Regions from separate parts of the Kitasatospora fiedleri genome, predicted to be linked through region 2. Evidence: riboswitches for the same ligand, from Rfam matches in the RefSeq annotation. Region 2 holds a riboswitch; the other holds the start of a gene.

Region 1 (11,590 bases), 2.2 Mb from region 2:
GGCCCGGGCCTCGGCCAGCTCCTCCTGGAGCTTCTCGGCCAGCCGGGCGGCCTCGGCGGCGGCGCCCTCGGCGTCGACCCGCTCGGCCTCCTCGCCGGCCTCCTCCACCAGCCGGGCCCAGCCGGACGGGCGGACCAGGTAGGCGGCGGCGGCCACGTCCATCGGGTCGGCGGCGGCCGGGACGGCGCCCGACTCCAGGGCCTGCACCAGGTCGGGCTGGCCGAGCCGCAGCCGTTCGGCTATCCGGACCCGGAACGCCGGGTCCGACTCCAGCGCGGCGGCCAGCGCGGTCGCCGCGTACTTGGCCCGCCGGGCCGGGGTGAACTTGGCGTACGGGCGCAGCGAGGCGGGCAGCTCGGCCGGGGCGATGCCGCCGAGCGCGTCCGAGGCGATGCCGACCACCCGCCGGCGCACGCCCTCGGGCAGGGGGCGCCCGGCCGTCTCCGCCGCGTCGTCCCGGGCCGGGGCGGGCGCGGTCCCGTCCGGGCCCGCCGGCGCGTTCGCTGCCTCCGCCACTGTCCTCGGCTCCGATCCTGGTCCTGGCGGGCCCTCCCGGCGGGTGCCGGGCGGGGGTTGGTGTCCGCCGCTGCTGCCAATTGTCCCGTCTACCGTGCCGCTCCGACAGCACCCCGCCGACGAGTGCGCCCCGCGCCCCCGTCCGGGCCGGACGGGAACGCGGGGCGGTGGGGACGGCGTCAGCCCTGCTGGGCCCCGCCCTCCGCGGACTCCTCGGCGCCGGGGCGGGCCACCAGCTCGACCTGGTCGACGGCGTTGCACCAGCGGCAGCGCACGGACTCGATGGTCTCCGCGAGCACCTGGGTCTCCTCGACCTTGGACTCGCCGGAGAGGTCGAAGTGCAGGAAGTCGGTCACCCGGGACGAGCGGGTGACGTCGAAACGGGTCAGGTTGCCGCACAGGGTGCAGCGCCAGCGGGTCTCGGCGGTCGGCGCGGCAATGCTCATCAGTGGTCCCTCTCGGCTGGTCCCGGTTCCGGGCCTCCAGCCTATTGCCTGCCGCCGGACGGGCGGATCACCGGTCCACAGCCCGGACGCTCACCCGACCGGAGCAGCGCCCGGTGTCGCGGGTGCGCCCCCGAGGAATGCTGACCGGCATGGTGCTCTCCGCCCCCGCCCGGGCCGGTTCGCCGGCGGCCGAGCGGGCCGCCCGCACCCCGGTCGCCGGCTACCTGCTGATCGCCCTGGCCGCGCTGGCCATGCTGCTCGGCCCGTCCGGCCCGAACCCGCTGTACGGCAGCGGCGACGCCCGGGCCTGCGCCGAGCAGCGCTACGAGCACCGCTGGGGCGCCGTCCCGGCCGAGCTGCTGGGGGGCCGTCCGCTGACGGCGGCCCAGCTGTCGGCGCTCCCCCCGGCGGCGCCCGGCTGCGTGCTGCCGGCCACCCCCGGCAAGATCCCCGAACTGTCGGTGCTGACCGCGCTGTTCGTCCACGCGGGCTGGCTGCACCTGGTGGGCAACCTGCTGTTCCTGTTCGTCTTCGGCCCGGCCGTGGAGGCCCGGCTGGGCCGGGTCCGCTTCCTGGTCGGCTACCTGGCGATCGGCTACCTGGCCACCTACGGCTACGCGCTGGCCGAGGCGGGCACCCCGGACGCGGTGCGGGCGCTGGTCGGCGCGTCCGGCGCGATCGCCGGGGTGCTGGGCGCGTTCCTGCGGCTGTACCCGAGGGCCCGGGTGACCACGCTGGTGCCGGCCCTGCTCTTCCTCCCGCTGCGCTTCCCGGCCTGGCTGGTGCTCGGCCTGTGGTTCGCGCTGCAGTTCTGGTCGGTCACCTCCGGCGGCGACGGGGTGGCCTACCTGGTGCACGTGATCGGCTTCGTGACGGGCTGGCTGTTCGCGTGGGCCGCCCGTCCGGCGGGCGATACCCTGGGCGCACCTTCTCGAACAGGAGTCGTCCAGTGATCACCGCGATCGTCCTCATCAACACCGACGTCGACCGGATTCCCGAGATCGCCGAGGCGATCGCCGCCATCGAGGGCGTCAGCGAGGTCTACTCCGTCACCGGCACCTACGACCTGGTCGCGATGGTCCGGGTCCGCAACCACGAGGACCTGGCCGAGGTGATCCCCGGCCGCCTCAACAAGGTCCCGGGCGTCTCCAACACCGAGACCCACATCGCCTTCCGCACCTACTCCCAGCACGACCTGGAGGCCGCGTTCTCGCTCGGCCTGGACGGCTGAGCGCTCAGCGCTGCTGCTGGGTGTCGACCACGCAGCGGCCGCCCTCGTTGCGGTAGGTCCACTTCGCGCCGTCGCTGACCAGCTCGCGCACCGCGGTCAGGAACCGGTCCAGGTGCTCGACGGGCGTCCCGGCGCCGAAGCTGACCCGGATCGCGTTCAGGCTGCGCTCCCCCGGCAGCGAGGACTCCGGCGCCCCGCACTCGCTCGGGGCGCTTTCCTCGCCGCCGAGCAGGGTGCGCACCAGCGGGTGCGCGCAGAACAGCCCGTCCCGGACGCCGATGCCGTACTCGGCGGAGAGCGCGGCCGAGAAGTGCGAGCTGTTCCAGCCGCGCACCACGAACGACACCACGCCGACCCGGTCCGCGCCCTCGCCGAACAGGCTGAGCACCCGCACCTCGGGGATCGCCGCCAGGCCCTCGGTCAGCTTGGCCACCAGCGCCCGCTCGCGGGCCTCCAGCGCCTCGAAGCCGGCCTCGTCCAGCGCCCGGCAGGCCGAGGCGATCGCGTACGCGCCGATCACGTTCGGCGAACCGGCCTCGTGCCGCGCCGGGCCGGTGTGCCACTCCACCGCCACCGAGCCGTCCAGCTCGCGGGCCACCGTCCGGCTCGCCCCGCCGCCGGCCAGGTACGGCTCCGCGGCGTCCAGCCAGTCCGAGCGGCCCGCCAGCACTCCGGCGCCGAACGGCGCGTACAGCTTGTGCCCGGAGAACGCCACCCAGTCGACGTCCAACTCCCGCACCGAGACCCGGTGGTGGGGCGCCAGCTGGGCCGCGTCCAGCACCACCCGGGCGCCGTAGCGGTGCGCGACGGCGGTCAGCTCCCTGACCGGCCACAGCTCGCCGGTCACGTTCGACGCCCCGGTCACGCAGAACAGCTTCGGCCCCTCGGCCGCCCCCAGCAGCGCCTCCTCCAGTGCCGCCACCGCCTCCGCGTGCGACCGCGGCGCCCGCAGGTAGCGCACCGTCAGGCCCTCGCGCCGCCACGGCAGCAGCGAGGCATGGTGCTCGGTCTCGAACGCGAACACCTCGGTCCCGGCCGGGACCGCTCCCGCCAGCAGGTTCAGCGAGTCGGTGGTCGCCCGGGTGAACACCACCTGGTCCCCGTCCCGCAGGCCCAGGAACTCGGCGACGGTCCGCCGGCTCTGCTCGAACAGGTCGGTCGACAGCTGCGACAGGTACCCGGCCCCCCGGTGCACCGACCCGTAGTACGGCGCGTACGCCGCGACGTCGTCCCACACCCGCTTCAGCGCCGGGGCGCTCGCCGCGTAGTCCAGCGCCGCGTAGCCGACCTTCTCGCCGGAAGCCAGCGGCACCTCGACGTCCCCGCCCAGCACCGCCAGCGGCTCGCAGATCTCGGTGGTCACAGACATGGGTGCACTCCTCCACAGGGTCAGGACCCCGGAGGAGCTGCACCGGAAGTCCGCGCTTGCCGCGCGGACTGGTCGCCGCACGGCCTGGTCCTCACCCAGGGCACCCCGCCACGGACGGAGGGTTGCCGGACAGCCAGCTGGGGCTTCGCGCTGTCACTCATGACCTGGCGAAAACAGTACACGAGACGCGTCCCGTCTCAACACCCGTCCACATGGCGAGAAGGCGCGGGGCGGCCGAGGGGCCGGGGGAACGACGGCCCCGGCCCCCGGACGGGCGTCCGCTACGCCTGCGTCGCCTCCGCCCAGCGCTTCAGCAGCGCCCCCGCCGCCCCCGAGTCGATCGCCGCCGCGGTCCGCTCCATCGCCGCCGCGATCTGCGCGGTGAGCGGCGCCTCCCCCAGCTCCAGCGCGACCAGCGCGGCCGCGCTGTTGAGCAGGACGGCGTCCCGCACCGGTCCGCGCTCGCCGTTCAGGACCCGCCGGGCGACGTCCGCGTTGTGCTCGGCGTCGGCGCCGCGCAGGGCCTCGATGCCGACCAGCTCGATCCCCACCTCGCGCGGGTCGAACCCGGTCTCCGTCACCTCGCCGCCGCGGATCACCCAGACGTGCGAGGTGGTGGTGACGGTCAACTCGTCGAGCCCGTCGTCCCCCCGGAAGACCAGCCCCTGCGCGCCGCGCCGGGCCAGCACGCCGGCGATCAGGCCGGCCAGCCGGGTGTCGAAGCAGCCGACGGCGTGCGAGGTGACCTTGGCCGGGTTGGTGAGCGGGCCGAGGATGTTGAAGACCGTCGGGACGGCCAGTTCGGCCCGCGCCTGGGCGGTGTGCCGCATCGAGGGGTGGAACCTGGCGGCGAAGCAGAAGGTCAGGCCGACCTCCTCGGCCACCGCCGCGACCCGGTCGGCGGGCAGTTCCAGGTTGATGCCGAGGCGGCCGAGCACGTCGGAGGAGCCGGAGGCCGAGGAGGAGGCCCGGTTGCCGTGCTTGACCACCTTCGCCCCGGCGGCGGCCGCGACCACCGCGGACATGGTGGAGATGTTGACCGTCCTGGCCCGGTCGCCGCCGGTGCCGACGATGTCGACCGCCGGGCCGGGGATGTCCAGCGGCACCGCGTGCGCGTACATCGCCTCGACCAGGCCGGCGATCTCCTCGACCGTCTCGCCCTTGCCGCGCATCGCGATCAGGAAGCCGCCCACCTGGACGGGGCTGGCCTCGCCGCTCATGATCCGGTCCATCGCCCAGGCGGTGTCGGCCTGCGAGAGGTCGTTGCCCTGGAGCAGCGAGCTGAGCAGGTCGGGCCAGGTGCGGACCACCTGCGCGGGCTCGCTACCGCCGTTCGCAGAGTGCGCGTTCACCATGGCTGACTCCAGCTCTCGTCATCGTCCCGGAGGAATCCCGAAGAAACGACGTCAGCCTATCGAGCGAGCGGGGACGGCCGCCCCGGGTTGCCGCCCCCTTCTCTCCAGCTGAGACGCGGCGGCGCCGGTCAGCGCCCGGCGGGCGCCCGCCGGGCGAGCCGGGCCCGCAGCAGCGCGGTCGCGGCGTCGGCGAGGCCGACCGGGTCGACCGGGTGGGAGATCGCGGCGTCGGCCCGGCTCCAGGCGGCGAGCCAGGAGTCCTGCGGCCGGCCGATCACCACCAGGACCGGCGGGCAGCCGTAGATCTCGTCCTTCAGCTGCCGGGTCAGGCCGAGACCGCCGACCGGGGCGGCCTCGCCGTCCAGGACGCAGAGGTCGACGCCGCCCTTCTCCAGGGCCCGCAGCACCGCGGGCGCGGTGGCGCACTCCAGGTAGTCGAGGGCGGGGACGTCCGCGGCGGGCCGCCGGCCGAGGGCGAGGGTCACCTGCTCACGGGTGTTGCGGTCGTCGCTGTAGACGAGAACGGTGAGCGTCTCGTCGGAGTGCTGCGCCATGGCCCCTGCTTCCTGGTGCTCGTCCTCTTATATGTGTGCTCACGCCGGGCGGCCCCGACCGAACGGCCCAGTGTGACCCGGGCCACGTCCTTGGACGGATGCTACTCCCGCGCGCCCGTCCTGCGGAGACCCCGACGCGATCTCGCTCAAGCCGCCGCGCCCGGGAGTCACTCCGGCGGCCCAGCGCGCTCACCCGCTCGAACAACCGTCAGAAAACGGGCGGTGCGCGAGGCGGGCATACCTCACGCACCGGACACTCCGAGGGAGACCCCCCGGCGTGAAGACGGAATAAGGGACCGACATAATGTCCGTCGTGGCGACAGCAACAGCAACAGAAACCGGACACGCGCACGGAGCGGTCAACAGGCCGAACCTGGTCAGCGTCGGAACCATTGTCTGGCTGAGCTCGGAGCTGATGTTCTTCGCGGCCCTGTTCGCGATGTACTTCACCCTCCGCTCGGTCAAGGGTGCCGAGTTCTGGCACGAGAAGGCCCATGCCCTCAACGTGCCGTTCTCCTCGGTCAACACCACGATCCTGGTGCTCTCCTCGCTCACCTGCCAGCTCGGCGTGTTCGCCGCCGAGCGCGGTGACGTGAAGAAGCTGCGCTCGTGGTTCACGATCACCTTCGTGATGGGCGCCATCTTCATCGGCGGCCAGATCTTCGAGTACACCGAGCTGGTCAAGAAGGACGGCCTGTCGCTGTCCTCGGACCCGTACGGCACGGTGTTCTACCTGACCACCGGCTTCCACGGACTCCACGTGACGGGTGGTCTGATCGCCTTCCTGCTGGTCCTCGGACGGACCTACGCGGCGCGGCGGTTCACCCACGAGCAGGCAACCGCGGCGATCGTGGTGTCGTACTACTGGCACTTCGTCGACGTCGTGTGGATCGGCCTGTTCGCGACCATCTACCTGATCAAGTAACAGCCGCCCCGCCCCTGACCCGGCGTCACCTTCGACGCCTGGGAGTCGGGGGCAGGCTGCTGCCGACCAGATCCTGACACCGGGGTTATTCCGTGAAAAAGCTCTCCGCACGACGGCGCCACCCACTGGCGGCGGTCGTCGTTCTACTTCTCGCCCTGGCGGCCACCGGGGGGCTGTACGCCGCTTTCGCGCCCGCCGAGAAGGCGCAGGCCGACAGCTCGGCGCAGTCGCTCGCCATCGACGAGGGCAAGAAGCTCTTCGCCGTCGGCTGCTCCTCCTGCCACGGCCTGAACGGCCAGGGCACTTCTGACGGCCCGTCGCTGGTCGGCGTCGGTTCCGCGGCGGTCGACTTCCAGGTCGGCACCGGCCGCATGCCGGCCCAGCAGCCGGGCGCCCAGGTCCCGCGCAAGAAGACCATCTACTCCCAGGCCGAGATCGACCAGCTGGCCGCCTACGTGGCCTCGCTGGGCCCGGGCCCGGTCGCTCCGGACAGCAAGCAGTACCAGCCCTCCGACGACCCGGTGACCAACGCCGAGCAGGTCGCCAAGGGCGGCGAGCTGTTCCGCACCAACTGCGCCCAGTGCCACAACTTCGCCGGCAAGGGCGGCGCGCTGACCAACGGCAAGTACGCGCCGTCGCTGGAGGGCGTGGACGCGAAGCACATCTACGAGGCCATGCAGACCGGCCCGCAGAACATGCCGTCCTTCCCCGACACCACCATGCCGGAGGAGCAGAAGCGCCAGATCGTGGCCTTCGTCCGCCACACGAACGACGAGCCCAACCCCGGTGGTCTCGCGCTGGGCAGCCTCGGTCCGGTGACCGAGGGCCTGTTCGGCTGGATCTTCGGTCTCGGCGCGCTGATCGCGATCGCGATCTGGGTCGCCGCCCACACCACCAAGGCCAAGAAGTCATGAGCCACGACATGTCAGAGAACCTGCCCGAGGCGCACGACGCCTCCCACGGCACGGCCGTCGCCACCCACGGCGACCCGTTCGCCGACCCGGGCCTGCCGGCCCACGAACCGCGTCGGACCGACATCGACGAGCGGGCCGCCAAGCGGGCCGAGCGCCAGGTGTCGCTGCTGTTCGTGGTCTCGATGCTGGCGACCGTCGGCTTCATCGCGTCCTACGCGTCGATCGACGCCGACAAGCTGGTCTACATCTTCCCGCTGGGCCACGTCAGCGCGCTCAACTTCGCCCTGGGCATGACCCTCGGCGTGGCGCTGTTCTGCATCGGCGCGGGCGCGGTCCACTGGGCCCGCACCCTGATGTCGGACCACGAGATGCCGGCCGAGCGCCACCCGATCGAGGCCGACGACGACGTCCGCAACGACGTCATCGAGCAGTTCAGGACGGGTGCCGCGGAGTCCGGCTTCGGCCGCCGCAAGATGATCCGCAACACCCTGATCGGCTCGATGGCCCTGGTGCCGCTGTCCGGCGTGGTGCTGCTGCGCGACCTCGGCCCGCTGCCGGAGAAGAAGCTGCTCCACACCAACTGGGTGGAGGCGACCCCGGCCCAGCCGATCAAGCTCGTCAACATGAACACCGACGAGCCGATGAAGCCCGAGGACATCGTCCAGGGCTCGCTCACCTTCGCGAAGCCCGAGGGCCTCGAGGAGTCGGCCGAGGACTTCCAGCAGCGGATCGCCAAGGACGCCCTGATGCTCATCCGGATCGCCCCGGAGGACATCAAGGACGACAAGTCCCGCGAGAAGGGCTTCGAGGGCATCCTCGCCTACTCGAAGATCTGCACCCACGTCGGCTGCCCGATCTCGCTGTACGAGCAGCAGACCCACCACGCGCTCTGCCCCTGCCACCAGTCGACCTTCGACCTGGCGGACGGCGCTCGCGTCATCTTCGGCCCGGCCGGCCACCCGCTGCCGCAGCTGAAGATCACCACCGATGAGCAGGGCTACCTGGTCGCCACCGGCGACTTCGACGAGCCCGTCGGCCCGAGCTACTGGGAGCGTCCGCGATGAGTTCCGCAAGCGGCACCAACACCGGCGCCTCCAAGCCGGCCAGCACCCGCGCCAAGCCCGCCAACAAGGCCGAGGCCGCTGCCGACTGGGTGGACGGCCGGGTCGGGATCTACTCCCTGGCCAAGGCCAACCTGCGCAAGATCTTCCCGGACCACTGGTCCTTCATGCTCGGTGAGATCTGCCTCTACAGCTTCATCATCATCATCCTCACGGGTGTGTACCTGACGCTGTTCTTCAAGCCGAGCATGGCCGAGACCGTCTACCACGGCTCGTACCTGCCGCTGAACGGCATCCGGATGTCGGAGGCGTACGCCTCCACGATGAACATCAGCTTCGAGATCCGCGGCGGTCTGCTGATCCGGCAGATCCACCACTGGGCCGCCCTGGTCTTCGTGGCCGCGATGCTCGTGCACATGATGCGCGTCTTCTTCACCGGCGCCTTCCGCAAGCCGCGCGAGATCAACTGGGTCTTCGGCTTCCTGCTGCTGGTCCTGGGCATGTTCGACGGCTTCTTCGGCTACTCGCTGCCCGACGACCTGCTGTCCGGCACCGGCATCCGCTTCATGGAGGGCGCGATCCTGGCGGTGCCGATCGTCGGCACCTACATCCAGATGTTCCTGTTCGGCGGCGAGTTCCCGGGCACCGACATCGTCCCGCGCTTCTTCACCATCCACGTGCTGCTCATCCCGGGCATCATGCTGGGCCTGCTGGTCGCGCACCTGATCCTGGTCTTCTACCACAAGCACACCCAGTGGGCGGGCCCGGGCAAGACCGAGAAGAACGTCGTCGGCATGCCGCTGATGCCGATCTACATGGCGAAGGCCGGCGGCTTCTTCTTCCTGGTGTTCGGCATCATCGCGGCGATGTCCGCGATCGCCACGATCAACCCGATCTGGGCCTACGGCCCGTACCGTCCGGACCAGGTGTCGACCGACGCCCAGCCCGACTGGTACATGGGCTTCTCCGAGGGCCTGATCCGCATCATGCCGGGCTGGGAGATCTCGGTCTGGGGCGGCCACACGCTGAACCTCGGCGTGATGGTCCCGCTGGCGGTCTTCCCGATGGTCCTGGTCGCGATCGCGATCTGGCCGTTCATCGAGTCCTGGGTCACCGGCGACAAGCGCGAGCACCACATCCTGGACCGCCCGCGCAACGCCCCGGTCCGCACCGCGTTCGGCGCGGCCTGGATCTCGCTGTACCTGATCCTGCTGGTCGGCGGTGGCAACGACCTGTTCGCCACCCACCTGCACCTGTCGATCAACACGATCACCTACACGGTGCGCATCGGCTTCTTCGTGGTCCCGGTCCTCACCTTCTTCGTCACCAAGCGCTGGTGCCTCGGCCTCCAGCGCCGCGACAAGGAGAAGGTGCTGCACGGCCGCGAGTCCGGCGTCATCAAGCGCCTGCCGCACGGCGAGTTCGTCGAGGTGCACACCCCGCTGGCGCCGAAGGACCTGCACACCCTCACCGCCCACGAGCAGCCCCAGCCGCTGGAGCTGCCCGCCGAGACGGACGAGAACGGCGTGGCCCGCAAGGCCGGCGTGATCACCAAGACCCGGGTGAAGCTCTCCGAGGGCTTCTACGGCGAGGGCAACCAGATCGCCAAGCCCACCACCGAGGAGTACCACGAGATCACCAGCGGCCACGGCCACCACTGATCCCGGGTAGCTGTCCCGCCACGTCAGAACCCCCCTCCGGCTCCGGCCGGAGGGGGGTTCTGGCATCTCGGGCCGGAGCCCGACCTGACGCCCTGTTATGTTGACCGGGTGCACGTGGCGATCGATCACCAGTCCCCCACCCCGCCCTACGAGCAGGTCCGCTCGCAGATCGCGGCCCGGGCCCGCACCGGCGAGCTCCCGGTCGGCCTGAAGCTCCCCACCGTCCGCGCGCTGGCCGAACAGCTCGGCCTGGCCGCGAACACGGTGGCCCGCGCCTACCGCGAGCTGGAGGCCGACGGGGTGGTCGAGACCCGCGGCCGGGCCGGCACCACCATCGCCCCCACCGGGGACACCTCGCACCGCCTGGCCGCCACCGCCGCCGCCGAGTACGCGGCCCGCGCCGCCCGCCTCGGCCTCACCCGCGACGAGGCACTGGCCGCGGTCGCCACCGCCCTGGACGCGGCCTACCGCTGACCCGCGGCGGACAGCGGCGAGGTCCGCCCGGCGGGAGCCTCGCTCCCCGGGCGGACCTCGCCGCGCCTCACCGGCCCGTCGGGCTCGCGCTCGGACCGGGGTTGACGCTGGGGGCGGGCATCGCGTTCGCCGCGTCCCCGGACGCCGCCGTGCTGACCGGCTTGCCCAGCGCGCTGTGCTTCACGTACTCGTCGAAGCCGATGTTCCAGTCGCCGAACCCGTTGCCGAACGGCTCCATGTCGTGGCCCTTGCTGTTGACCACCTGCACGATGTCGCCGACCCGGGTGTTGTCGAAGAACCACTTGGCCTCGTCGGTGCTCATCCCGGTGCAGCCGTGGCTGACGTTCTCCTTGCCCTGCGACGACACGGACCACGGCGCGGCGTGGACGTACTCGCCGCTCCAGGTGACCCGGGTCGCCCACTTCACGTCCAGGTCGTAGGCCTCGCTGCTGCCGGCCGCGATGCCGATGGTCTCGCTGCTCATCCGGACGTCGGACTCCTGCCCGAGCACCACCTTGACGCCGTTGCGGGTGTCGAAGCCGGGCTTGCCGGTGGTGACCGGGATGGTCTTCACCACCTCGCCGTTGCGCTTGTACGTCAGCTGGTCGGTGGCCGCGTCGACCAGCGCCTCGATCCGGTCGCCGGTGCGCAGGTCGAGGGTCTGCTCCTCGCCGCCGTAGACGCCGTCGGAGAGCGGGACGCCCGGCAGGTCGTAGGAGAGCTTGACGGTGGTGTTGGCGGGCCAGTAGTCCTGCGGCCGGAAGTGCAGGTTCTCGTCGTCGACCCAGTACCAGGCGCCGGTCACGGCGGGCTGCGAGGTGACGGTCAGCCCGCGTTCGATCTGCTGGCGGGCCGCCGGGTCGGTGACCGGCTCGGAGAGCTTGACGGTGAGCGGCTGGCCGACGCCGTAGACGCCGCTGCCGGAGCTGTCGGGGCCGAGTTCGGCGGTGACGACGTGCTGCGCCTCGGCGGTGGTGAAGGTGGAGCCGGTCTCGCCGTGGCCGCCCTTGCCGTCCTCGGCCGCGACCTTGACGGTGTACGCGGCGCCGGCCCGGAGCGGGTCGGTGGTCCGCCAGTGCTGCTG
Region 2 (11,590 bases):
GCTCATCAGGCAGGTGTCGGATCAGCGCACGGCTGATCAGCACGGCGATCACGTTGTGATCCATGTTCGGCGGTGGCACCAACTGGATCCGGCCTCCCTCGATCTCGGTGCGCCAGCCCTCGGGGGCGTCCAGCTCCCGCCAGGTGTCCAGCAGGTAGGACCACTGCTGGTCCGACTCGACCGCCATGACCGCCATCGTCGGCCTCCCCTCTTCCTCATGACGCTGTTCGCCCTCAAGGTAGTCGGGCCCGAAGCCGCCGAAACCGTCCATGGCCCCAGCGTCCCACGAAGGGGTGACCCCGGCGAGAACGCCGCGAGGGCGGCCTCCCGAAGGAGGCCGCCCTCGCGGCGTGAGACTGACCGATCCGGGCCGGTGGGAACCGGCGGTCGGATCAGAAGTCCATGTCACCGCCCGGCATGCCGCCGCCGGCGGCCGCGGCGGCCTTCTCCGGCTTGTCGGCGATGACGGCCTCGGTGGTGAGGAAGAGCGCCGCGATGGAGGCGGCGTTCTGCAGGGCGGAGCGGGTGACCTTGGCGGGGTCGATGATGCCGGAGGCGATCAGGTCGACGTACTCGTTGGTCGCGGCGTTCAGGCCGTGGCCGGCGGGCAGGTTGCGGACCTTCTCGACCACGACGCCGCCCTCGAGGCCGGCGTTGGTGGCGATCTGCTTGATCGGGGCCTCCAGGGCCACGCGGACGATGTTGGCACCGGTGGCCTCGTCGCCCTCCAGCTCCAGCTTCTCGAACGCGACACCGGCCTGGAGCAGGGCGACGCCACCACCGGCGACGATGCCCTCCTCGACGGCGGCCTTGGCGTTGCGCACCGCGTCCTCGATGCGGTGCTTGCGCTCCTTGAGCTCGACCTCGGTCGCGGCGCCGGCCTTGATGACGGCCACGCCGCCCGCGAGCTTCGCCAGGCGCTCCTGGAGCTTCTCGCGGTCGTAGTCCGAGTCGGAGTTCTCGATCTCGGCGCGGATCTGGTTGACCCGGCCGGCGACCTGGTCGCTGTCGCCGCCGCCGTCGACGATGGTGGTCTCGTCCTTGGTGATGACGACCTTGCGGGCGGTGCCCAGCAGGTCCAGGCCGGCGTTCTCGAGCTTGAGGCCGACCTCCTCGGAGATCACGGTGCCGCCGGTCAGGATGGCGATGTCGCCGAGCATGGCCTTGCGGCGGTCGCCGAAGCCCGGGGCCTTGACGGCGACGGACTTGAAGGTGCCGCGGATCTTGTTCACGACCAGGGTGGAGAGGGCCTCGCCCTCAACGTCCTCGGCGATGATGACGAGCGGCTTGCCGCTCTGCATGACCTTCTCCAGCAGCGGGAGGAGGTCCTTGACCGAGGAGATCTTGGAGTTGGCGATGAGGATGTACGGGTCCTCGAAGCTCGCCTCCATGCGCTCCAGGTCGGTGGCGAAGTAGGCGGAGATGTAGCCCTTGTCGAAGCGCATGCCCTCGGTGAGCTCAAGCTCCAGGCCGAAGGTGTTGCTCTCCTCGACGGTGATGACGCCTTCCTTGCCGACCTTGTCCATGGCCTCGGCGATGAGCTCGCCGATCTGGGTGTCGGCGGCCGAGATGGAGGCGGTGGAGGCGATCTGCTCCTTGGTCTCCACGTCCTTGGCCTGGGCCAGCAGCTGGTCGGAGACGGCGGCGACGGCCTTCTCGATGCCGCGCTTGAGGGCCATCGGGTTGGCGCCGGCGGCGACGTTGCGCAGACCCTCGCGGACGAGCGCCTGGGCGAGCACGGTGGCGGTGGTGGTGCCGTCACCCGCGACGTCGTCGGTCTTCTTGGCGACCTCCTTGACCAGCTCGGCGCCGATCTTCTCGTACGGGTCCTCGAGCTCGATCTCCTTGGCGATGGAGACACCGTCGTTGGTGATCGTGGGGGCGCCCCACTTCTTCTCCAGGACGACGTTGCGACCCTTGGGGCCGAGCGTGACCTTCACGGCGTCGGCAAGCTGGTTCATGCCACGCTCAAGGCCGCGGCGGGCTTCCTCGTCAAAGGCGATGATCTTGGCCATCAGAAGTGGTCCTCCGGGACACGGTCGACTGCTCGGACCAAGGGGTGCCCGCGACGGACGGCCCAGGAGAGCGGGGGTCCCTTCCCCTACCGCTTCCGGGGCCTCACCGGCCCGGTCCGTTTGTCACTCTCACGCTGTGAGTGCTAACGCCAATGATTAGCACTCTGGGGTGGCGAGTGCAAGCCCATTCGGCCCCCGCCGACCGTCCCGCCGGGAAACCCGCGGGCGGTCCGGGCGGCCCCGGAAAGGCCGCAGGCCCGCCCCGGACGCGTCGCGTCGGGGGCGGGCCTGCGGTTTCGGTGCGTGCGGGTCCGCCGGGGCCGTCAGGCGCCGGCGGCGCGGACCATGTCGGCCTGCGGACCCTTCTGACCCTGCGAGATCTCGAACTCGACCCGCTGGCCCTCTTCCAGGGTGCGGTAGCCGTCCATCTGGATCGCGCTGTAGTGGACGAACACGTCCGCTCCACCGTCGACCGCGATGAAGCCGTAGCCCTTCTCGGCGTTGAACCACTTGACGGTGCCCTGAGCCATTCCGAACTCCCCTTGTGCTGTGCTGGGCCCTTCAGAGATCCGCAGGACGCGGACCCGGAGGTCTGGAAGACCGGCCTGGGGACTCCCCCCGTACGGCGCAGCCTCTGTCGCGGCTGAATGTATCCGGATATGCGCCCTCTGCAACAGGCCCAATTTCCGGGGAAACCCGCCACCCGGCGGGGGATGTCCCGGGCGAAAGGCGCATCCGCCGACAATTGCGGCGGGACATAACGGACGCGTCACCGCAAAACGCCGGAACAATTCTGACGGCGGCCTGACAGAAGGCGGGGAAAGCCGCCCGGCGCACGTCTCGGGGCGCGGGACGGAAGGCGGCCCGGCCGGGCGGGGCGCGGTGCGGTAATCGAGGATTGAACCGGGCCGGGGAGGGGAACAGCCCTGCCCGGCACTCTACTCCCCGGGCTCCGGCGGAATTCCGGCGGCCCGCCGGACGGGATAACCGCAGGTGCGCGGCCCATTGACCGCGGTACGCACGGAGCCGCCGCCCGGTTACGCACGGAGCCGCCGCCCGGTCCGGGTAATTGAATTCCGGACCGGGCGGCGGCTGCGGGAATGCGGGCCGGGTCAGCAGCCGCCGGCCACCGCCGGAATGATCGACACCGAGGCGCCGTCCTTGATCTCGGTCTCCAGGCCCTCGGCGAAGCGCACGTCGTCGTCGTTCACGTACACGTTGACGAAGCGGCGCAGCTTGCCGCCGTCGTCCAGCAGCCGGGCGGCGATGCCGGCGTGGTGCGCCTCCAGGTCCGCGATGACGGCGGCCAGGGTGGCGCCCTCGGCGGTCACCTCGGCGGCGCCGCCGGTGTAGGTGCGCAGGATGGTCGGGATGCGGACGGTGGCGCTCATGCGGTGCTCCTCGGGGCGTGGGGTGTCCTGCGGCTGGGGGTCAGGCGGTGGCGAGGCCGGCGGCGCGGAAGGACTCCAGCGTCGGGCGGATCACGGCGGTCATGCCGGCGTCGGCGACCGCGTCGAGGGTCTTGAGGCCGTCGCCGGTGTTGATCGCGACGGTCTCCTTGGACGGGTCGAGCAGGCCGTTCTCGACCAGCTTCTTCAGCACGCCGACGGTGACGCCGCCCGCGGTCTCGGCGAAGATCCCCTCGGTGCGGGCGAGCAGCTTGATCGCCTCGACCACCTCGGCGTCGGTGACGTCCTCGACCGCGCCGCCGGTGCGGCGGGCGATGTCCAGCACGTACGGGCCGTCGGCCGGGTTGCCGATCGCCAGCGACTTGGCGATGGTGTCCGGCTTGACCGGCTTGATCACGTCGCGGCCGGCCTTGAAGGCGGCGGAGACCGGGGAGCACCCCTCGGCCTGGGCGCCGAAGATCTTGTAGGGCTTGTCCTCGACCAGGCCGAGCTTGATCAGCTCCTGCAGGCCCTTGTCGATCTTGGTGAGCTGGGAGCCGGAGGCGATCGGGATGACGATCTGGTCGGGCAGCCGCCAGCCGAGCTGCTCGCAGATCTCGAACGCCAGGGTCTTGGAGCCCTCGCCGTAGTACGGGCGCAGGTTGACGTTGACGAAGCCCCAGCCCTCGCCGGCCGGGTCGCCGATCAGCTCGGAGCAGAAGCGGTTCACGTCGTCGTAGTTGCCGTCGATGCCGACCAGCTCGCCGCCGTACACCCCGGCCATCACGACCTTGCCCTGCTCCAGGTCGTGCGGGATGAACACGCAGGACTTGAAGCCGGCCCGGGCGGCCGCGGCGCCCACCGCGCCGGCCAGGTTGCCGGTGGAGGAGCAGGAGAGCGTGGTGAACTCGAAGGCCCGGGCGGCCTCGATCGCGCAGGCCACCACCCGGTCCTTGAAGGAGTGGGTCGGGTTGCCCGAGTCGTCCTTGACGTGCAGCTGCGCGGTGAAGCCCAGCTCGCGGCCCAGGTTGTCGGCCTTGACCAGCGGGGTCCAGCCCGGGTTCAGGTTCGGCTTGCCGGCCACGTCGGCCGGGACGGGCAGCAGCGGGGCGTAGCGCCAGATCGACGCCGGGCCGGCCTCGATCCGCTTGCGCAGCTCCTCGGCGTCGTAGCCCGTGTAGTCGTAGGCGATCTCCAGCGGGCCGAAACACTCGGGACAGGCGAAGTCCGGGCCGAGCGGGGAGCGCGCACCGCACTCGCGACAGGACAGCGCGGTCGCCGGACCGAGGTCGACGGTGGTGGGTGCGGCGGTGTCAACAGCCATGGTGGCGAGGCCCTTTCTCCTCATCTTCCCCGGATCGCGGTCGCGTCCGGGACGGAATTGGCACCTGTCCCGCCGGGCCTGCAGGCCGCGCGGGAGGGTTGCCGGGACTTCAACGGGCCGTTCCCTCAGTCCCTCTGGATGAGCTCTGTGAAGTTGTGGTCGTACGCTGCGAGCGACCCCCGGGTGCGAAGGCGCGATCGCGATACGAAGACTGTATCCGAAGGCCCGCTCGGACCGACCCCCGCGTCCGACACCCGAGACGAACCGAGACAGGGAGCGAGACGTGCCGGAGCAGCCCGAGCCCGGGGTACTGCCGGAGGTGGCCGACTGGCTGCGCCGCCGTTCGTGGACGGCCGCCGACCGGCCGCTCGACCTGCTGCTGGCCGCCAAGCGCGCCGCCGGGGCGGCCGGCACGGTGAGCGTGGTGCTGCCCGCGCTGGACGAGGAGTCCACCGTCGGCGAGATCGTCGCCGCGATCCGGGCCGAGCTGGTCGAGCGCGTCCCCCTGGTGGACGAGCTGGTGGTGGTCGACTCCGGCTCGCGGGACGGCACCGCCGCCGCCGCGGCCGCGGCCGGCGCCCGGGTGGTGCACCGCGACGCGCTGCTGCCCCGGCTGCCCGCCGAGCCGGGCAAGGGCGAGGTGCTGTGGCGCTCGCTGCTCGCCACCAGCGGCGCGATCGTCTGCTTCGTCGACGCCGACCTGCGCGAGTTCGACCCGGCGTTCGTCTCCGGCATCATCGGCCCGCTGCTCACCGACCCCGGCCTGCACCTGGTCAAGGCCATGTACGACCGGCCGTTCGAGGCCGACGGCGCCGTCGTCCCGGCCGGCGGCGGCCGGGTCACCGAGCTGGTCGCCCGCCCGCTGCTCAGCCTGCACTGGCCGCAGCTCGCGGGCTTCGTCCAGCCGCTCGGCGGCGAGTACGCGGCCCGCCGCGGCCTGCTGGAGCGGTTGCCCTTCCCGACCGGCTACGGCGTCGAGCTCGGCCTGCTGGTGGACGCCCTGGAGCTGGCCGGGCTGGACGCGCTGGCCCAGGTCGACGTGGGCGTGCGGCACCACCGGCACCAGGACGGCCAGGCCCTCGGCCGGATGGCCGCCACCATCTACCGCACCGCCCTGGAGCGGCTGGACCGCGCCCACCGTCTCAAGGCCGACCCCGACCTGGTCCGCCCGCTGCTCACCCAGTACACCCGCACCCCGGCCGGCTTCACCCCCGCACCCACCCCGTCCCGGCCACCGAACGGCCCCCGATGGCCACCGTCCCCGAGTACCGCGACCGCTGACCGCCCGGCCCCGGGCGGCGCGGTCCGCCGGCCCCGCCCCCCACTGTTCACCTGCCGCGGGCCGCGCCGAGTGGTTTGGTCCGGTGATCGCACGGCAAGGTTGGCTGTATGGCCGATCACGTGTCCGAACGCTCCCAGCAGTCCGGAGCCGCCCCGATCCTGGTGGCCTCCAACCGCGGCCCGGTGTCCTTCCGCACGGAGGACGACGGCGCGCTGACCCTCCGCAGAGGCGGCGGCGGTCTGGTCTCCGGGCTCTCCGCCATCGACGACCCGAACGCGGTCTGGGTCTGCGCCGCGCTCTCCGACGCCGACCGCACCGCCGCCCGGCAGGCCCCCGACGGGCGTCTCGACCGGGCCGGCCACGACGTCGGCGGACAGGCCGTCCGGATGCTGGACATCGATCCGGAGACCTTCGCCCGCGCCTACAACGGCGTCGCCAACTCCACCCTCTGGTTCGTCCACCATCTGCTCTACCAGACGCCCGTGCAGCCCGCCTTCGACGCCGACTTCCGCACCGAGTGGGACGCCTACCGGGCGTACAACACCGCCTTCGCCGAGGCCCTCGCCGCCGAGGCCGCCCCCGGCGCGGCCGTCCTGGTGCAGGACTACCACCTCTCGCTGGCCCCCGCGCTGCTCCGGGACCTCCGCCCCGACCTGCGGATCGGCCACTTCTCGCACACCCCCTGGGCCCCGCCGGACTACTACCGGCTGCTGCCCGACGACGTCGCCGCCGCCGTCCTCGAAGGCATCCTCGGCGCCGACCGGGCCGCCTTCCTCACCCGGCGCTGGGCGCTCGCCTTCGCCGACTGCTGCGAGGCCCTGCTCGGCGCGCGCGTCGACCGCGAGGCACTCACCGTCACGCACGCCGGCCGCACCACCCGGCTGGGCGTGCACGGCCTCGGCGCCGACGGCGAGTTCCTGCGCGAACGCGCCCACCGGCCCGACGTCGACGAGCGCCTCACCGCCCTGCGCGCGGCCGTCGGCGACCGGCGCACCATCGTCCGGGTCGACCGCACCGAGCTCAGCAAGAACATCGTCCGCGGCCTGCTCGCCTACCGGCACCTGCTGCGCACCCGCCCCGAATGGCTCGGCAACGTCGTCCACGTCGCCTTCGCCTACCCCTCGCGCACCGACCTCGCCGAGTACCGCGACTACACCGCCGCCGTGCGGCGCGTCGCCGAGGAGGTCAACGCCGAGTTCGGCACCGACGACTGGCAGCCGGTCCTGCTGCACGTCGACGACGACTTCCCGCGCTCGCTGGCCGCCTACCGGCTCGCCGACGTCGCCCTGGTCAACCCGATCCGCGACGGCATGAACCTGGTCGCCAAGGAGGTCCCGGTCGTCTCCGACCGGGGCTGCGCCCTCGTGCTGTCCCGCGAGGCCGGCGCCCACGCGGAGCTCGCCGAGGACGCGATCACCGTCAACCCGTTCGACGTGGTCGCCACCGCCGACGCCCTCGCCGAGGCGCTCGCGATGCCCGCCGCCGAACGCGCCGACCGCAGCAAGCGCCTCGCCGCCGCGGCCACCGCCCTGCCGCCCCAGCAGTGGTTCCTGGACCAGCTCAAGGCACTCTGAACGCACGACCTGAACGCACGGCGTACGCGGAACCGGGGGCGCGGGAAAGACCGCCGCGCCCCCGCCGGTGCGCGCGCCCGCTACCGCAGCAGCTCGGTGAGCCCGTTCAGCAGGTCGACGATCCCGGCCGGCCCCGCCACCACCAGGTCGGCGCGCTCGGCGAGTTCGGCGACCGGCGGCTCGCCGGTGACGGGACCGCTGCACACCAGCAGGCCGGGCCAGCCGGCCGCGCGGCGGGCGGCGACCTCCGCGTAGGCGGCGAGGTCGCCGAGGTCGTCGCCGGCGAAGAGGACCGGGCCCGCGTCCCGCTCGGCCAGGAAGCCGCGCAGGGCGACCCCCTTGTCGATCCCCGGCGGGCGCAGTTCGACGACCATCCGGCCGGGCTCGACGACCAGCCCGTGCCGCCGCGCCAGCTCGCCGAGCGGGCCGCGCAGCCGCTCCAGCAGCGCGTCCGGCTCGGGGGCGCGCCGGGTGTGGACGGCCAGCGCGCGCTCCTTGTCCTCCACGAAGGTGCCCTCGGGCGCGCCCAGCTCCCGCAGCAGCGAGGGGAGTTCGTCCCGGACGGCGGCCACCCCGGGCGGGGGCGGGGCGGCGGTGACGGCGTCGGTGCGGGCGTCCCAGCGTTCGGCGCCGTAGTGGCCGAGGACGGTGAGGTGCTCCAGGCCGGGGGCGCCGGCGAAGCCGCCGTAGGCGGCGGCGGTCGCGGCCGGGCGCCCGGTGACCACGACGACCGCGCCGATCAGCGGGGCGAGCGCGGAGAGGGCGGGCACGACGCCCGGATGGGCGCGGGCCCGCTCGGGGTCGGCGACGATCGGGGCGAGCGTGCCGTCGAAGTCGAGCCCCACCACGGCGGACTTCGGGTCGGCGAGCAGGCCCGCCAGTCCGGTCCGCCCTGCCTCGGTCGTGATCTGTTCGGCGATTCCCATGCCCCGACGCTACCCGCCGACGGGGGTCGGCAGCCCTCCCGCGGGCTCACTGCCGGGCGTCGCGCCGCTCCTGCCGGACCCGGCGCAGCCGGTTGACCAGGACCGGGTCGTGGGCGAGCGCCTCGGTCCGGTCGAGCAGGGCGTTGAGCAGCTGGTAGTAGCGGGTGGCGGAGATGCCGAGCTCCTGCCGGATCGCCTGCTCCTTGGCGCCGGCGGTCCGCCACCCGCGGGCTTCCAGGGCGAGCACCGCCCGGTCGCGTTCGGTCAGTTCGGCCATGCGTCCAGGCTATGCCCCGGAACCGTCGGCCCCGCCCCCGCGCGCCGCCGGCCCCGTCCGTCAGCCCTGCCGGGCCTTGGCGGCCTCCGCGACGGCGGTGGTCTGGAGCTCGCCGAGCACCTGCTCGCCGCCGGACTTCACGGCCTTGCCCATCTGCTGCTTGATCATGCTGCTGACCTTGTCCCAGGACGGGTCGCCGTAGGGGTAGAAGCTGGCGGTGGGCAGGTTCTGCAGGAACTGCGCGAGGTCCTGGTGGGCGGGGTTGGCGGACATGTCGTCGAGGGTGTCCTGGGTGACCGGGAGCAGGTTGTACTCCTCGTCGAAGGCCAGGGTGTTCTGCTTGGAGAGGGTGAAGTTGAGGAACTTCTTGATCTCCGCCCGGTGCCCGTTGGCCTTGAAGGCCATCAGCCAGTCGGCCACGCCGAAGGCGACCTCCTTGACCTCCTTGCTCCGGCGCGGGACCGCGGAGGTGCCGTACTGGACGCCGGCGTCGGTCGCGGCCTTGATCAGCCCGGGGTGGCCGTTGAGCATGGCGACCTGGCCCTTGGCGAAGGCGGCGAAGGCGTCCTTCCGGTTGACCTGGCCGGGGTCGTCGTAGGTCAGGCCCTTGTCGACCAGGTTGGTGCGCAGCCACTTGAAGGTGTCGCGGTTCTGCTGGCTGTCGATGGTGTAGTTGCCGACGCTGTCGGAGAGTTCGCCGCCGCCGCTCATCGTCCAGATCATCGACTCGGCCTGGGCCTCCTCGGGTCCGAGCGGCAGCGCGTAGGGGGTGACGCCCGGGACCTTGCTCTTGATCAGGTCGGCGTCCTTGCGCAGGTCGTCCCAGGTGACGGGCGGGGCGGTGATGCCGGCCTTCTCGAAGATGGTCTTGTTGTAGACGAACACCCGGCTGGAGGAGATGAACGGGATGCCGTACTGGCTGCCGAGCACCTGGCCGGCCTTGCTGAACGAGCTCAGCAGGTTGGCCTGGGCCTCCATGGAGAGCACGTCGCCGACGGGGTAGAGCCGGTCGGCGGCGACCTGGTCGGCGAAGCCGCCGGTCTGCACGATGTCGGGGGTCCTCCCCTTGGCGATCAGGTCGGCGACGTGCTTGTCGATGTCGTCCCAGGAGACCACGTCGACGTGCACCTTGACGCCGGAGTTGGCGGCCTCGAAGTCCCGGGCCACCTTGTTCCAGTAGACGCTGCTGCTGTTGGAGGCGTCGGTGCCGTAGTCGGCCGCGACCAGGTCGAGCGTCACGTCACCCCCGCCGGACAGGACGCCGCAGCCGGCCAGCAGCAGGCATCCGACGAGGGGCAGGGGGAGCAGCGCTGATCGCTTCACGGGGGTACCGCCTTCAGGAGGGTGACAGCGGCGACCCTGGCAGCTACCGCGCGCAGTGGTCCAGACCTGTAGGGACGGAAGTTATCGAAGTGTCAGATCCCGTTGCGCCCCGCGCAACGCCGGTGCCACCACCGTCCGGTATCCGGACGGTCGGGCCGTCGACGCGCGCGGGCCGTCCGGGCGTTCAGGCCGTCAGGACGGCGATCCCGGCGTCGGCGAAGGCGTCCGCCAGCTCCTGCGGCACCTGGCCGTCGGTGACCAGGGTGTCGACCGCCTCCAGGCCGCAGATCCGGGCGAAGGCGCGGTGGCCCAGCTTGGAGGAGTCGGCGGCCACCACCACCCGCCGGGCCCGCTCGGCGAGCAGCCGGTTGACCGCCGCCTCGCCCTCGTGGTGGGCGGTCGCGCCGTGCTCGGTGTCGAGCCCGTCCACGCCCAGCACCGCGGTGTCCAGGGCGAGTTCGCCGAGCACCTGGGCCGCCAGCGGGCCGATCAGCTCGTACGACTGGGGACGGGCGACGCCGCCGGTGACCACGATCTTCACCTGCGGACGGACCGTCAGCTCGTTGGCGATGTTGAGCGCGTTGGTGACCACGGTGAGGCTCTGGCCGCCCTCGGGGTGCTCGGCCAGGTCGGGCCGGACGGCCAGCGCCCGGGCCACCTCGGTGGTGGTGGTGCCGCCGTTGAGGCCGACCACCTCGCCGGGGGCGATCAGGCCGGCCACCAGGGAGCCGATCCGCTGCTTGGCGTCGGCGTTGCGGGCGGTCTTGTAGCGCAGCGGCAGGTCGTAGGAGACGCTGTGCGCCACCGCGCCGCCGCGGGTGCGGGTGAGCATCTGCTGGCGGGCCAGCTGGTCGAGGTCGCGGCGGATGGTCGCGGCCGAGACGTCCAGCGCGTCGGCCGCCTCCTCGACCTCCAGCTTGCCGTGCTCGGCCAGCAACTCCAGTAGCGCGTTCCACCGTTCGTACCTCGACACCGTCCGCTCCTCCCGCACTCGCCCGCGCGCTCCGCGCACGGTCGGGAAAGCTTTGCACACCTCACCCCTCTCCCACTCATTGTAAAATCATGCTCGAAACAGCTATAAATCAATCAGCTTTGCGCACTCAATGCGCAGTCCAGTCGGCCGCCGAAGGAGTCCGCACCCATGTCGCAGTACCTGTCCCTGACCGACGAAGAGATCGCCACCCAGCCCGAGAACTGGCGCACCGCCGCGGCGCTGGCGGCGAGCGGCCCGGCCGGCCTGCCGCGGCGCGGCGAGCGGGTGGCCGTGGTGGGCTGCGGCACCTCCTGGTTCATGGCCCAGGCGTACGCCGCCCTGCGCGAGGCCGGCGGCCACGGCGAGACCGACGCCTTCGCCGCCTCCGAGTTCCCGCACCGGCGCCGCTACGACCGGGTGCTGGCGATCACCCGCTCCGGCACCACCACCGAGGTGCTGCGGCTGCTGGCCGCCACCGGCCTGCCGAGCACCGCGATCACCGCCTGCG

The links. A riboswitch is a leader RNA that binds a small molecule or an ion and turns the genes downstream of it on or off. The one in region 2 is predicted to bind S-adenosylmethionine.
Region 1: linked by a shared signal. The riboswitch ahead of QMQ26_RS10235 (aminotransferase class V-fold PLP-dependent enzyme) and the one ahead of thrC (threonine synthase) in region 2 are both predicted to bind S-adenosylmethionine.

The regions. Positions count from the first base shown of each region.
Region 1 covers NZ_OX419519.1:2,171,397-2,182,986, forward strand. Annotated here, with positions in the region: gene QMQ26_RS10215 (NYN domain-containing protein) at 1-516, opposite strand, end outside; gene QMQ26_RS10220 (hypothetical protein) at 696-962, opposite strand; gene QMQ26_RS10225 (rhomboid family intramembrane serine protease) at 1,112-1,915, shown strand; gene QMQ26_RS10230 (Lrp/AsnC ligand binding domain-containing protein) at 1,912-2,193, shown strand; gene QMQ26_RS10235 (aminotransferase class V-fold PLP-dependent enzyme) at 2,198-3,562, opposite strand; SAM riboswitch class IV at 3,610-3,727, opposite strand; gene trpD (anthranilate phosphoribosyltransferase) at 3,844-4,917, opposite strand; gene QMQ26_RS10245 (DNA-binding transcriptional response regulator) at 5,046-5,471, opposite strand; gene ctaE (aa3-type cytochrome oxidase subunit III) at 5,776-6,396, shown strand; gene qcrC (cytochrome bc1 complex diheme cytochrome c subunit) at 6,489-7,310, shown strand; gene qcrA (cytochrome bc1 complex Rieske iron-sulfur subunit) at 7,319-8,374, shown strand; gene qcrB (cytochrome bc1 complex cytochrome b subunit) at 8,371-10,032, shown strand; gene QMQ26_RS10270 (GntR family transcriptional regulator) at 10,141-10,506, shown strand; gene QMQ26_RS10275 (L,D-transpeptidase) at 10,574-11,590, opposite strand, start outside.
Region 2 covers NZ_OX419519.1:4,349,763-4,361,352, reverse strand. Annotated here, with positions in the region: gene QMQ26_RS20240 (Uma2 family endonuclease) at 1-271, opposite strand, end outside; gene groL (chaperonin GroEL) at 393-2,015, opposite strand; gene QMQ26_RS20230 (cold-shock protein) at 2,339-2,545, opposite strand; gene QMQ26_RS20225 (MoaD/ThiS family protein) at 3,128-3,406, opposite strand; gene thrC (threonine synthase) at 3,447-4,727, opposite strand; SAM riboswitch class I at 4,745-4,872, opposite strand; partial or broken gene QMQ26_RS20215 (glucosyl-3-phosphoglycerate synthase) at 5,047-6,008, shown strand; gene QMQ26_RS20210 (alpha,alpha-trehalose-phosphate synthase (UDP-forming)) at 6,117-7,583, shown strand; gene otsB (trehalose-phosphatase) at 7,664-8,509, opposite strand; gene QMQ26_RS20200 (DUF3263 domain-containing protein) at 8,556-8,786, opposite strand; gene QMQ26_RS20195 (extracellular solute-binding protein) at 8,847-10,109, opposite strand; gene QMQ26_RS20190 (DeoR/GlpR family DNA-binding transcription regulator) at 10,294-11,082, opposite strand; gene QMQ26_RS20185 (SIS domain-containing protein) at 11,251-11,590, shown strand, end outside.